3 regions of the Pseudomonas fulva genome follow, and region 1 is predicted to be linked to each of the others. Evidence: riboswitches for the same ligand, from Rfam matches in the RefSeq annotation. Region 1 holds a riboswitch; each other region holds the start of a gene.
What was found. A riboswitch is a leader RNA that binds a small molecule or an ion and turns the genes downstream of it on or off. The one in region 1 is predicted to bind cobalamin.
Positions count from the first base shown of each region.

Region 2: it holds a riboswitch for cobalamin, as region 1 does, so the genes downstream of both, cobG (precorrin-3B synthase) here and K8U54_RS09710 (CbtB domain-containing protein) in region 1, are expected to answer to the same signal.
Region 3: it holds a riboswitch for cobalamin, as region 1 does, so the genes downstream of both, K8U54_RS23360 (ABC transporter substrate-binding protein) here and K8U54_RS09710 (CbtB domain-containing protein) in region 1, are expected to answer to the same signal.

Region 1 is NZ_CP082928.1:2,165,089-2,169,420, forward strand. Features, by position in the region: gene cobN (cobaltochelatase subunit CobN) at 1-787, opposite strand, end outside; gene cobW (cobalamin biosynthesis protein CobW) at 800-1,849, opposite strand; cobalamin riboswitch at 1,948-2,137, opposite strand; cobalamin riboswitch at 2,234-2,435, shown strand; gene K8U54_RS09710 (CbtB domain-containing protein) at 2,531-2,716, shown strand; gene K8U54_RS09715 (CbtA family protein) at 2,727-3,437, shown strand; gene K8U54_RS09720 (cobalamin biosynthesis protein) at 3,434-3,841, shown strand; gene cobM (precorrin-4 C(11)-methyltransferase) at 3,916-4,332, shown strand, end outside.
Region 2 is NZ_CP082928.1:2,289,242-2,293,573, forward strand. Features, by position in the region: gene K8U54_RS10240 (precorrin-8X methylmutase) at 1-595, opposite strand, end outside; gene cobG (precorrin-3B synthase) at 592-1,947, opposite strand; cobalamin riboswitch at 2,044-2,377, opposite strand; gene cbiE (precorrin-6y C5,15-methyltransferase (decarboxylating) subunit CbiE) at 2,719-3,924, shown strand; gene K8U54_RS10255 (cobalt-precorrin-6A reductase) at 3,921-4,332, shown strand, end outside.
Region 3 is NZ_CP082928.1:5,053,142-5,057,473, reverse strand. Features, by position in the region: gene K8U54_RS23370 (ABC transporter ATP-binding protein) at 1-154, opposite strand, end outside; gene K8U54_RS23365 (FecCD family ABC transporter permease) at 151-1,185, opposite strand; gene K8U54_RS23360 (ABC transporter substrate-binding protein) at 1,182-2,189, opposite strand; cobalamin riboswitch at 2,356-2,551, opposite strand; gene K8U54_RS23355 (type B 50S ribosomal protein L31) at 2,805-3,065, shown strand; gene ykgO (type B 50S ribosomal protein L36) at 3,062-3,217, shown strand; gene K8U54_RS23345 (DUF971 domain-containing protein) at 3,566-3,859, opposite strand; gene K8U54_RS23340 (HEAT repeat domain-containing protein) at 3,856-4,332, opposite strand, start outside.

The DNA.
Region 1 (4,332 bases):
TGATCAGACTGGCGCCCGCGTCGTCGAGCCAGTCCTCGACCTGGGCCAGGCAGGCCGCCTCCTTGAGGCTGGCCACCGCGATGGGCAGCGGGTTGAGGCCCTGGGCCTGCAGGCGCTGGCAGAAGGTATCGACGAAGGCGGTGTTGGCCGCCTGCACATGGGTGCGATAGAACAGCAAGGCGGCAACCGGTGCATCCGCTCGCCAGTCGCCGCGCCAGTCCTGCAGCGAGGCATTGCCGATACGCGGGTGATAGAGGCCAACCCGCGGCAGCGGGTGCGGCGGCTGCCAGCCGTAGTCCCGGCCCAGGTAACGGTCGGCGATGCAGTTGAAGAACTGCCGCGCGTTATCCACACCGCCCTGGCGCAGGTACTGCCACAGGCGTTCGGCATCGTCGGCGGTCACGTTGCCCAGCGCCGTGAGCTCGGGGTCGGGGTTATCGCAACCCGGCACCAGGATCAGCGTCTTGCCCTGCCCTGCCAGCTCCACCAGCCGCTCGATGCCGTAGCGCCAGTAGCTGACGCCGCCGTGCACGGAAATCATGATCACCTTGGCGTGCCGGAGCACCTGCTCGACATAGAAGTCCACCGAGGCGTTGTTGCCCAGCTGCGCCGGGCTGGCCAGGCGCAGGCTGGGGTAATCCTCGGGCAGATGGCGGGCGACTTCGGCCAGCAACGACAGGTGCGAATCACCGGTGCACAGCACCACCAGCTCGGCGGGGGTCTGGCCGAGGTCGGCGATGCTGTCGGCCGGCAGCGACTGGCCGGGCTGGGTACGCAGCAGGTGCATGACGGGCGCCGGTTACGCCAGCGCCGCTTTCAGCTCGGCCGTGATGGCCGTGTGATCGAGTTCCTGGCCGATCACGATCAGGCGGGTCACCCGCGCTTCATCGGGCTTCCAGGCGCGGTCGAAGTGCTTGTCGAAGCGTTGACCAACGCCCTGCAGCAGCAATCGCATGGGCTTGTTCGGCACGGCGACGAAGCCTTTCACGCGCAGAATGCCGTGTTTGCCGACGACCTCTTTCAGGGCGTTCAACAGGCGCGCCTCGTGTGCTTCCGGTAGTTCCACGTGGAACGAGTCGAATTCGTCGTGATCGTGATCGTCGTCTTCATCGTCGTGGTGGGTGCGACGGCCCTCGATATGCAGCTCGGTCTCGCTGTTCAGGCCCAGCAGCACATCGAGCGGCAGCGAGCCGCCATGGGCCTCGACCACCTTGACCGCCGGCGGCAGCTCCTCGGCCACTTCGGCGCGCACCGCGGCCAGCGCCTCGGCATCGAGCAGGTCGGCCTTGTTGAGGATCACCAGGTCGGCGCTGGCCAGTTGGTCGGCGAACAGCTCGTGCAGCGGCGATTCGTGATCGAGGTTGGGGTCGAGCTTGCGCTGGGCATCGACCTGATCGGGGAAGGCGGCGAAGGTGCCGGTTGCCACGGCCGGGCTGTCGACCACGGTGATCACCGCATCGACGGTGCAGGCGTTGCGGATTTCCGGCCAGTTGAAGGCCTGCACCAGAGGCTTGGGCAGGGCCAGGCCGCTGGTTTCGATGAGGATATGGTCGAGATCGCCGCGGCGCTCCACCAGCTCGCGCATCACCGGGAAGAACTCTTCCTGCACGGTGCAGCACAGGCAGCCGTTGGCCAGTTCATAAACCCGGCCGTTGGCTTCTTCCTCGCTGCAGCCGATGGAGCACTGCTTGAGAATCTCACCGTCGATGCCCAGCTCGCCGAATTCGTTGACGATCACCGCGATGCGCCGGCCCTCGGCGTTTTCCAGCATGTGGCGCAGCAAGGTGGTCTTACCGGCACCGAGAAAGCCGGTGACGATGGTGACGGGAAGTTTGGCGAGCGTTTTCATGGTGGCCCCTGGCGTCTGCAGAAACGGCGAGCGGGCAATAGGATGGCAGGCACGAGCAGGGCTCACGCGAAGGCATCACCGGATCACCCCGCCCGGTTGTCGAAAGCGTTATCGAGGCAGGTCTCCTGGCTGGCAGGTCATGGCACGCGGCCGGCCTTCCCGGTCTCCCAGTGGCGATTGGCGACGCACTCGCTGCTTACAGTTGCGGGGGCAGCCACGGCGATCCGTGTTCCCTCTTGAACCTGTTAGAAGCCTTCTGAACAGGTTTCCTCTCCATGGCGACCCATGGAGAACCTCGAAGACCGCAAGGCTACGCAGAGCCTGGGTAACGGTCAATCGCGGCGCGACCTGCAGCATATTGACGCTCTGGCCGCTTCGTGGTGTTCTTGCCCGGTTGTTTCAGGTGTCTCACGCCGCCGCGCGTGAGGTGAAACGGGAAGCCGGTTAGAGTCCGGCGCTGCCCCCGCAACGGTAAGCGAATGCCAGGATCGTTTTGGCCACTGTGCACACGCATGGGAAGGCCGATCCCTATCGCCGCAAGGCGATCGTCGTGAGCCCGGAGACCGGCCTGAATCCTCTGTTTGGCAACCCGCGGTGGGCGGGCACGCGCCGATCGCTGCCTGCTCGTGCGGGCTGTCTCGCCGTGTCCTGCTGTGCCGTTTACCCCTGAGGTCTACGATCATGTCCAGCAGTGTCCTTTCTGATTCCAGCGCCTCTGCGCTCCCCCTGTCGCAACGTATCCTGCTCGCCGTTGGCAGCTGCGTGCTGGGCGCCGTGCTGATCTTCTTCGCCGGCTTCTCCGAGGTCGAAGCCCTGCACAACGCCGCTCACGATACCCGGCATAGCGCCGCGTTCCCCTGCCACTGAGGGCACCAGAATGATCAAGCGTATCGCCCGGACCGCCGGGTTCGCCGGCCTGCTCGCCGCCATCGTGCTGACCCTGCTGCAGAGCCTGTGGGTAACCCCTTTGATCCTGCAGGCGGAAGGCTTTGAGATCGCTGAGCCGGCAGTTATCGAACAGAGCCATGACGCCACCGCAGCCCACGACCATGGCGCGAGCGGCCATAGCCACGACGGCGAAGCCTGGGCCCCGGAAGACGGCTGGCAGCGCCTGTTATCCACAGGCCTGAGCAACCTGGTCGTCGCCGTCGGCTTCGCGCTGATGCTCGCCGGTCTGTTCACTCTGCGTGCCCCCGAGAAAACCTGGCATGGCCTGCTCTGGGGCCTGGCGGGTTTCGCCACCTTCGTACTGGCACCCTCCAGCGGCCTGCCGCCGGAACTGCCAGGCACTGCCGCGGCGGACCTGCTGCTGCGCCAGTACTGGTGGATCGGCACCGCGGCCTCGACCGCCGCCGGCCTGGCGCTGCTGGCATTCGGCGGCAACGGGATGCTGCGCATTCTCGGTGTGGCGATTCTCGCCCTGCCCCACCTGCTCGGCGCGCCGCAGCCTGAAGCCCATGAAAGCCTGGCGCCCGAAGCGCTGGAGCATCAGTTCATCCTCGCCTCGCTGCTGACCAACGCGGTTTTCTGGGCCGCCCTGGGCCTGACTGCCGCCTGGTTCCATGGCCCTGGGCGCCAGCCGCAGTGAATGAACGGCCCATCCTCGTCGCCGGCCTGGGTTGCCGGCGCGAGTGCTCGCGCGATGAGCTGCTGGCCTTGCTCGACAGCACCCTGGCCGAGCAGGGCTCGAGCACGGCCGAGCTGACGGCCCTGGCCAGCAGCGCCCACAAGGCGGCTGAACCTGGCCTGCAGCTGCTGGCCGCGCACCTGAACCTGCCGATCCACTTCCTGCCCGCCGAGGTGCTGGCGGGTTACCATGGGCGCCTGACCGAGACCTCGGCCAAGGCGTTGCAGCTGACCGGCACGCCAGGCGTCGCCGAAGCCAGCGCCCTGGCCCTGGCCGAGCAGCTGAGCGGCCGACCCGCTCGCCTGTGGATAACCAAGCGCAAGAGCGCTGCCGCCACCCTGGCCGTAGCCCGAGTCGATGGGTAGGGATCACGCCCTGTCGAGCCACCGGGATTTTCATCGGTCGATACAAGACGCCGCCACCCATATTCAGGAACCCCATGACCGTCTACTTCATTGGCGCCGGCCCCGGCGACCCCGAGCTGATCACCGTCAAGGGTCAGCGCCTGATCCGCAGCTGCCCGGTGATTCTCTACGCCGGCTCGCTGGTGCCCGGGGCGGTGCTCGACGGCCACCAGGCCCATCAGGTGATCAATACCGCCGAATTGTACCTGGATGAAATCGTCGCCCTGCTGCACGCCGCCCACGCCCGTGGCGAGGACGTGGCGCGGGTGCATTCCGGCGACCCGTCGCTGTATGGCGCCATCGGCGAGCAGATTCGTCACCTGCGCGCGCTGGGCATCCCCTTCGAGATCATTCCCGGCGTGACGGCCACGGCCGCCTGCGCGGCGCTGCTGGAAAGCGAGCTGACGCTGCCCGAGGTGTCACAGACGGTGATCCTCACCCGCTACGCCAGT
Region 2 (4,332 bases), 120 kb from region 1:
CGGCCATGGCACTGCCGCCGCGGCGGCCCTGGACGATCACGTAGGGCACGGCATGCTCGGCGTAGGTGGCGGCGAGCAGGTCCTTGGATTCGGCGGCGCCGACGAAACCGACCGGGAAGCCGAGGATCAGCGCCGGCTTGGGCGCACCTGCGGCGAGCATGTCGAGCAGGTAGAACAGCGCCGTCGGCGCATTGCCGATCACCACCACCGAGCCTTGCAGGTGCTCGCGCCAGTGTTCCAGGGCCACCGCCGAGCGGGTGTTGCCGAGCTGCTTGGCCAGCTCCGGTACGCCGGCATCGTTGAGGGTACAGATCACCGGGTTGGCGGCCTGCAGCCGTGCACGGGTCACGCCTTCGGCGACCATGCGTGCGTCGCAGAGAATCGCCGCGCCCCTGGCCAGCGCTTCACGCCCGGCCGCGCCGGCACCCGGTGAGAAGCGCAGATCCTGCACCACATCGACCATGCCGCAGGCGTGGATGACCCGCACCGCGAGCTTCTCCAGGTCAGCCGGAATGCCGCTCAGGTCGGCCTCGGCGCGGATGATGGCGAAGGAATTGCGATAGATCTCCTGACCATCGCGGATGTAATCGGTCATCGGGTGAAACTCCGGGTAGCGGTGAGCGAGGCCAGCAATTCGGCGGCCTCGTCAGGTGTCAGGTGGTGGCCCAGCAAGTGGCCGAAGCCGCTGCCGGGGGGCTGGCGGGCGAACAGGTCGTAACGACCCTCGGCCACCGCCAGCAAGGTGAAGGGCGCGCGATGGGCGGCGGCGCAGGAGCGGCTGCAGCCGGTGAGGTGAATGCCCGGCTGCTCGTTGCCAGCAGGGAGCAGTTCGGCCAGGCGCAGGGCATCGGCCTTGGTGTCGGCCAGGCCCTTGGCGCAACCGCTGGCGCCGGTGCAGGCGATGATGCGGGCCAACGGCGTGCTGGCATCGGCCAGCAGGCCCAGCCCATGCAGGCTGTGGATAACCCCATCGGCAGCCGCCTCGGCAACATTGGGCAGCAGCACGCTCTGCCAGGGCGTCAGGCGCAGGGCGCCATCGCCATGACGGCGGGCGAGATCCGCCAGGCCGAGCAGTTGCTCGGCCTCCAGCCGACCGAGCACGGTGGCGGCGCCGATATGCACGAGCCCCGGCTGGCGCTGCTTGTGGATACCGAGATGGGCATTGGCTTGCGCCGGGTTGCGGCGCCAGTCGCCTGCCGGCAGCAGTGCGTCTCCCAGCCGAGCCTGCAGACGCTGCAGCAGCTCGGCAGGCGAATGGATTTCCAGCAAATGGCGCATGCGTGTCTGCTCGGGCGCAGCCAGCTCCAGAAACAGGTCGAGCAGGGCGATCACCAGCTTATGAGCCAGGGCTTGGGGCACCACCGCCAGTGCGGGTGCATCTTCTGCCGTGACCGGCGGGCAACCGGCCAGGCCGAAGGCATAGCCGATGCCGTCATCGAGGGGCAGGGCGCTGAGCCAGATATCGTGGGGGTGTTCGAGCATCGCCAGGCGTTCGCCGCCGTCGAGCAGCAGAGCGAACTTCGGCGACAGGGCATGCAGGCGCGGCGTGTTTTCCAGGGTGGCCAGCAGCTCGGCGGCCAGCGGCGAGATATCCACAGGCGCCAGCGGATCGACGCCGGCGGCCGGGCTGACCATCAGGTTGCGCACGTCATCGGCGCCGGGCGTGCTGGGGCCGAGGCCTGCATCCAGCAGCTCGCCGATCAGTGCATCTTCATTGCCCGCGCAAATCCCGCGAATCTGCAGATTGCCGCGGTTGGTGGCTTCGATCACCCCGCCAGCATGTTGCTGCGCGGCCCTGGCAATGCGCTCGGCCTGCTCGGCTTCGAGGCGCCCACCGGGCAGCTTGATGCGGCAGATACCGCCATCCTTCGCCTGCACGATACGCAGCAACCCCGGACAGGCCGAGGGGCGAACAGCAGGGGTTGGAATGCGAAAAGCCTGTTTCAACGGATCACCGGAGTCGGGTCACATGGGCATCCGTTCGAGGATAGGCCAGGGAAGGGTCAGCTTCTCTCACCGGGACACCCCGCCCGGTGTGGGCACATGCGACTGAATCGGTCGGCAGGTCTCCTGGCTCGCAGGTCATGGCGCGTGGCCGGCCTTCCCGGTTTCCCAGTGGCGATTGGCGCAGGCGCTCGCTGCAACAGTTGCGGGGGCAGCCACGGCGGAAAACCTGCCCAATATCTGCTGCGCGTCGGCCCTGCCGCGTTAGAAACCGTCTCGGAATGCTCATGTACAGAAGTACACTCCGCTTCCTCGCCAATTTCTGCCTTGCAGGGCTCTAGCTCGCTAGATATTGAACAGGTTTTCTCGTGTTCCCTCTTAGGCCGCATTGGCTCACATGTAGCCGCTGGGCACCGACAGAAGCGCTATTATGCCCGCTTTGCCCGCCGGGATGAAAAGCCGCGTCGTCGGATCGCACAGTGGCATGGCCGCGATGTGGTGATATCGATCGCCGTAAAGATGGCTTTCTTAGGAGGGGTCGGTGGCGATCCGCTTTAGAATCTGTTCGCGATCTTTCACCCCAGGCTCGCTGATTTTGGCGGCTAAGTGGCGGAAGCGGCCGCTCTCCTATCCATTGTGGGAGCGCGCCATGCGCGCGAAAAATCGCGGGCATGGACTGGGCGTCCCCGCCCGCTCCCACAAATACTGCGCCGATGGCTGCCATTGCCTTTGAACACCCAATCACTGTTGGCTGCCAATGATGAGGACTAAGAAATGACCCCCTGGCTGACCGTCGTGGGCATCGGTGAAGACGGCTACCCCGGCCTCGGCAAGGCGGCGCGGCATGCGTTGCTGGCGGCCGAGCGAGTGGTCGGCAGCGAGCGCCAGCTGGCGCTGTTGCCCCCTTGCATCCGGGCCACGCGCCTCCAGTGGCCGAAGCCGTTCTCCCTGGCGGCGGTGCTCGAAGAGCGCGGCACGCCGGTGTGCGTGCTGGCCAGCGGCGACCCGATGTTGTTTGGCGTCGGCGCCAGCCTGGCCCGCGAGCTGGCGCCAGGCGAGCTGCGCATTCTGCCGGCGCCGTCGTCCGCTTCCCTGGCGGCGGCGCGCCTGGGCTGGCCGCTGCAGGGAACCACGCTGGTGTCCCTGGTTGCCAGGCCGCTGGCGGCGTTGCAGGCGCAGATCCACCCCGGCATGCGTCTGCTGGTGCTGAGCAACGATGGCGACAGCCCCGCCGCCATCGCCGAACTGCTCCGTGAGCGTGGCTTCGGCCCCAGCCGGCTGAGCGTCTTCGAGCACCTGGGTGGCGAGCGCGAGCGGCGTATCGATGGCCTGGCCGAAGGCTGGTCGCTGGAGCGCGCAGCGGATCTCAACCTGGTGGCCATCGAGTGCCTCGCTGGCGCTGACGCCAAGCGCCTGCCGCTGACGCCCGGCCTGCCGGATGACGCCTACCGCCACGATGGCCAACTGACCAAGCGCGACGTACGGGCGATTACCCTGTCGCGCCTGGCGCCATCGCCCGGCGAGCTGCTCTGGGACGTCGGCGCCGGTTGCGGCTCCATCGGCATCGAGTGGATGCGCGCGAATGCCAGCTGCCGCGCCATCGCCATCGAGGCCGACGAAGGGCGCCAGGCCCATATCGCCCATAACCGTGATGCCCTGGGCGTACCGGGCCTGCAACTGGTGGCCGGACGGGCGCCCGAGGCGCTGGAAGGGTTGGCGGCGCCGGATGCGGTCTTTATCGGCGGCGGCGTCACCCTGCCGGGCGTGCTGCAAGGTTGCTGGCAGGCGCTCAAGCCCGGCGGCCGCCTGGTGGCCAATGCGGTGACCCTGCAGAGCGAGGCGGCGCTGATCGCCTTTCGCGGCGAACGGGGCGGCGAGCTGACCCGCATCGAGGTCGCCCAGGCCAAACCGCTCGGCGGCTTCGATACCTGGCGCGGCGCCCTGCCGATCACCTTGCTAGAAGTCCACAAGCCGCGATGAAGCGCATCCTCTTGCTCGGCGGCATCGGCGAAGCGCTGGCTCTCGCCCGCCGCCTCGGCGCCGAACATATCTACAGCCTGGCCGGGCTGGGCAAGGTGCCGGAGGATCTGACCTGCCAGATGCGCGTTGGCGGCTTCGGCGGCGCCGAGGGGTTGGCCGACTTTATCCACAGGGAGGGCATCGAGTTGCTGGTCGACGCCACCCATCCCTACGCGGCGCAGATCAGCCGCAACGCGGCACGCGCCGCCGCACAGGCCGGCATCCCCTGCTGGGCGCTGCGGCGGCCGGGCTGGATGGCATCGGCCGGCGATGACTGGCGCGAGGTGTTCGACTGGCCGTCATTGATCGCCGCCTTGGCTCCATTCCAGCGGCCGCTGTTCACCCTGGGCCGCGAGCCGCTTGAGCACT
Region 3 (4,332 bases), 2.5 Mb from region 1:
CGGAGAGCAGCTTGAGCAGGGTCGATTTGCCCGAGCCGTTGGGCCCGATCAGCCCCAGGGTTTCGCCCCGGCGCACCTCGAGGTCGACCCCCGCCACGATCGCCCTGCCCTTTACCGACCAGCCCAGGTCGCTGCACTGCAACACGGTGCTCATCGCGCTCGCCTCCCGCGCACCAGAATCACCGCGAACGCCGGCGCGCCGACCAGAGCGGTGACCACGCCGATCGGCAGCACCTGGCCATTGATCGCCGTGCGCGACAGCACATCGGCGGCGATCAGGAACACCGCACCGATCAGTGCCGAGACCGGCACCAGCCGGCCATGCCGCGCACCGACCAGCAGCCGCGCGGCGTGGGGGATCACCAGGCCGACGAAACCGATGGAGCCGACGATCGACACCATCACCGCCGTGACCAGGGCGGTGCAGGCGATCAAGGTGGCCTGTACCCGGCGCACCGGCACGCCCAGGGAGGCCGCCGACTCGGCGCCGAAGGTGAAGGCGTCCAGCGCCCGGGTGTGCCAGGCGACCAGCAGGACCCCGGCCAGCGCCATGGGCACGGCCAGCAGTACGTCCTGCCAGTCGACCCCGCTGAGGTTGCCGAGCAGCCAGAACATGATGCCGCGGGCCTGCTCGGCGCTGGCCGACTTGGTGATCAGAAACGAGGTCAGCGCATTGAACAGCTGGGAACCGGCGATACCGGCCAGAATGATCTGAGCACTGCCGCTGATCGCCCCGCCACCCGCAGCACGGGCCAGCAGCGCGACCAGGGCGAAGGCGGCGACCGCGCCGAGAAAGGCGCCCATGGACAGCGTCAGCATGCCGGCGCCCAAGCCGAGCAATGCCACGGAAACCGCGCCGGTCGAGGCGCCGGCAGATATACCCAGCAGGTAGGGATCGGCCAGGGGGTTGCGCAGCAATGCCTGCAGCACCACGCCGGACACCGCCAGCCCGGCCCCGCAGCTGGCAGCGACCAGGGCGCGGGTCAGGCGGTAATTCCAGACGATGCCCTCATCGATCGGGTCGAGCACGAAGCCTGCCGCGAACAGCTTGTTGGCCAGCACCTGGAACACCACCGAGGGCGCAATGCGGGTTTCGCCCAGGGCGACTCCGGCGATCACCGCCACACCAAGAAGCAGCAGGCAGGCGATGGTCAGCAGGAACAGGCGAGAACTGCGCGCGATCATTGGAATTCGTCAACGGCCTTGGCGAGGGTTTCGATGCCGGTGATCATCCGCAGCGAGGCCTGCATGCCATCGGCGTCGATGATCACGATGCGCCCGTTCTTGACGGCGTCCATGTGCTTGGCGACCGGGTCGTTGCGCAGGAACTCGAGCTTCTTCTCCACGTCGTCGGCGGGAAAGCGGCGACGGTCCATGCGCGCCAGCACCAGCACCGTGGGATTGGCCTTGGCCAGGGTTTCCCAGCCGACGCTCGGCCACTCCTCGCTGGACTCGACCACGTTGCGCAGCCCCAGGGACTTCATCATGTAGTCGGCCACGCCCTTCTGGCCAGCCACGTACGGGTCCAGATCCATGTCCGGGCTGGAGAACCAGAACAGCGCGGAAATATCCTGGGCCTGGCGCTGCTCGGCACCGGCCACCGCCGCGGCCAGGCGCTTCTGCAGGTCGGCGACCAGGGCGTCGCCCTTGTCCTGCACGTCGAAGATCTGCGCCAGCTGGTTGATGCTCTTGTACAGGCTGTCGATCTGGAACGGCTGCAGGCGGGTGCCGTCTGCGCCGACCAGGTTGTCCTTGCCTTCGCAGTCGGTCGGCATGATGTAGGTGGGAATGTTCAGGTCGTGGAATTGCTTGCGCGTACCCACCACGCCCTGCTCGCCCACCATCCACTCGAACTGCACCGCTACCAGGCCCGGGCGCTTGCCGATCACCGATTCGAAGCTTGGGTCGTTGTCGGCCAGGCGCGGCACCTTGGCATTCTGCTCCTCGAATTCGGGCAACACGTGGCTGAACCACAGCGAGGTGCCGGCCAGGCGTTCGCCCAGGCCCAGGGAATAAAGGATTTCGGTACCTGCCTGGCCGATGGTCACGGCGTTGCCGGGGCTTTTTGCGAACGTTAGCGACTGGCCGCAGTTTTCCAGGGTGAGCGGGTATTGGGTCGGGCCGGCGGCATGGGCCATGGAAGACAGCGCCAGGGCGGCGCCGATGACGGCAAGGCGTGGTACGAACATGCGGGTGATCTCCTAATCAACAAATACGCATAACGGCAGTGCGTAGGCTGGAGAACACATCACGCTGCGCGACCATGGCCGCACCTGTCCCTTGCGGGAAGTGATCACGGATGCCCCTCCCGGACACCCCGCCGGCGGTTCGATTACTGGCCCTGCCCGCAGAAGCGGAATCAGACCCATGCCGGCAGGTCTCCTGACTGGTACGTCCATGCAGCGCGGCGGCCTTCCCGGAAGCGATTCCAGTGACACGAATGCAGCGCTGCTCGGTACCTACAGTTGCGGGGGCAGTTCCGTTTGGCCACCAGAGGCGGCGACGGATTCCCTATTAATTCCTCGCGGAAACCGGCGGCGGCATCTTAAACGATTAAGTGATCCGCCTGCAGCGCTTTGCCGCAGTTTCCGTTCACCGACTGCAATCGGATCCAGCCAAGCCCACGCAGTGCCCTGCGCAAAAGCGCGGCCATTATTGTTACAACATAACATTTTAGCAAGCCGAATCAGCTCTTGATGCCCGGCCACGCATGGCCCCTGAAATTATCGACCCAGAACTTGCAATGGGAATCATAATCAACAACACTATAAATGTTATCTTATAACGTAATTATCGGAGCTCTCATGAAACCAGGTATTCACCCCACCTATCGCCCTGTTCTGTTCCACGACGTCGCTGCTGACGCCTACTGGTTGATCGGCTCGACGGTCGACACCGACAAGACTCGTCAACACAGCGATGGCAACACCTATCCCTACGTCACCCTGGACGTGTCCAGCGCCTCCCATCCCATCTATACCGGCCAGCAGCGCCAGGTCACCAGCGAAGGCCGTGTGGCTGGCTTCAACAAGCGCTTTGCAGGCTTCGCAGGAGCCAAGGCATGAAAGTAGTCGCCTCGCTTAAACAGGCCAAGTTGCGTCATCGCGACTGCCAGATCGTCAAACGTCGCGGCCGCATCTACGTGATCTGCAAGACCGAGCCGCGCTTCAAGTGCGTGCAGGGCCGGCCCAAGCCACAACGCAAGAACAAGGGATAAGTGCCTGCATCGCCATCGCGGCGCGATTGCAGCCATCTTTCCAAGGCCGCGTCGCAACAAGCACTCGCCGCAGGGCGCGGCTACAGTATCGAGGCGTGTGCAAAATCGACGGTTCGACACCATGCCGGTAGGAGCGTCGCCCTCGGCGCGAATGCGATGGTGGCCGTTCTCAACATCTGCGGCGCGACAACCATTCGCCCGCAAGCAGGCTCCTACAGTATCGAGGAGCCTGCAATATCGACGGTTCGACGCCATGTCGGTAGGAGCATCGCCCTCGGCGCGAAGCGATTTTCGGTCATCCCGCAGATGGCACCGCGACGACCAGGCCATGCGACAAGCATGGCCAACTCAACCTGCCACCTCCCCCAGCTCACGCAAATAACGCCAGGGATAGATACCGCGGTCGTGACCATCGTCGAACATCAGTTGCACACCATAGCCCTGGGCATGGATCGCCGTGATGCGTATGCCATCCGGCACCACATCGATACGCTGCGCCAACCGGGCCGCCCGGCATTTCGAGCATGGGCACGCAGCACGCAGGCGGCCATGGCCGAGCACCAGAACCTGCCCTTGCCCCCAATCCACGGTCAGCGTGGCTTGTGTGGCACTGTTGCGTACTGCGACGGGCGCCTGGTTCATGCTTTTTGCAGGCGCAACTGGCCGATGGCGATCCGCACGGCCTTGCGCACTTCCGGGTCGGCATCGTGCTCGACAGCCAGCAGTGCGGGCAGTGCCTGATCGTCGCCCAGTTCGCCAAGCGCCAGCGCGGACTCCTTGCGCAGGTTGCTGATGGCGTGCCCGAGCAATTCCACCAGCCCGTCATGCGCCGCTGCGAAGCGCAAGCGACCGAGCGAGCGCACCGCGCGCAGGCGCACCTGCCAGTAGCTGTCGCTCAGCGCCTCCAGCAGCGCGGGGCCGGCCGTCGCCTGGCCGACCTTACCCAGCGTGGTGGCTGCTTCTTCGCGCACCTGCCATTCACGATCCTTGAGCGCCGCCTTTAGAGCCGGCAGCACGCTGTCGTCGCTGGCCAGGCCCAAAGCGCCGGTTGCCGCACGGCGTACTTCGGTATCGCTATCGTCACTGGCCAGGCGCGCCAACAGGGGCAAGGCATC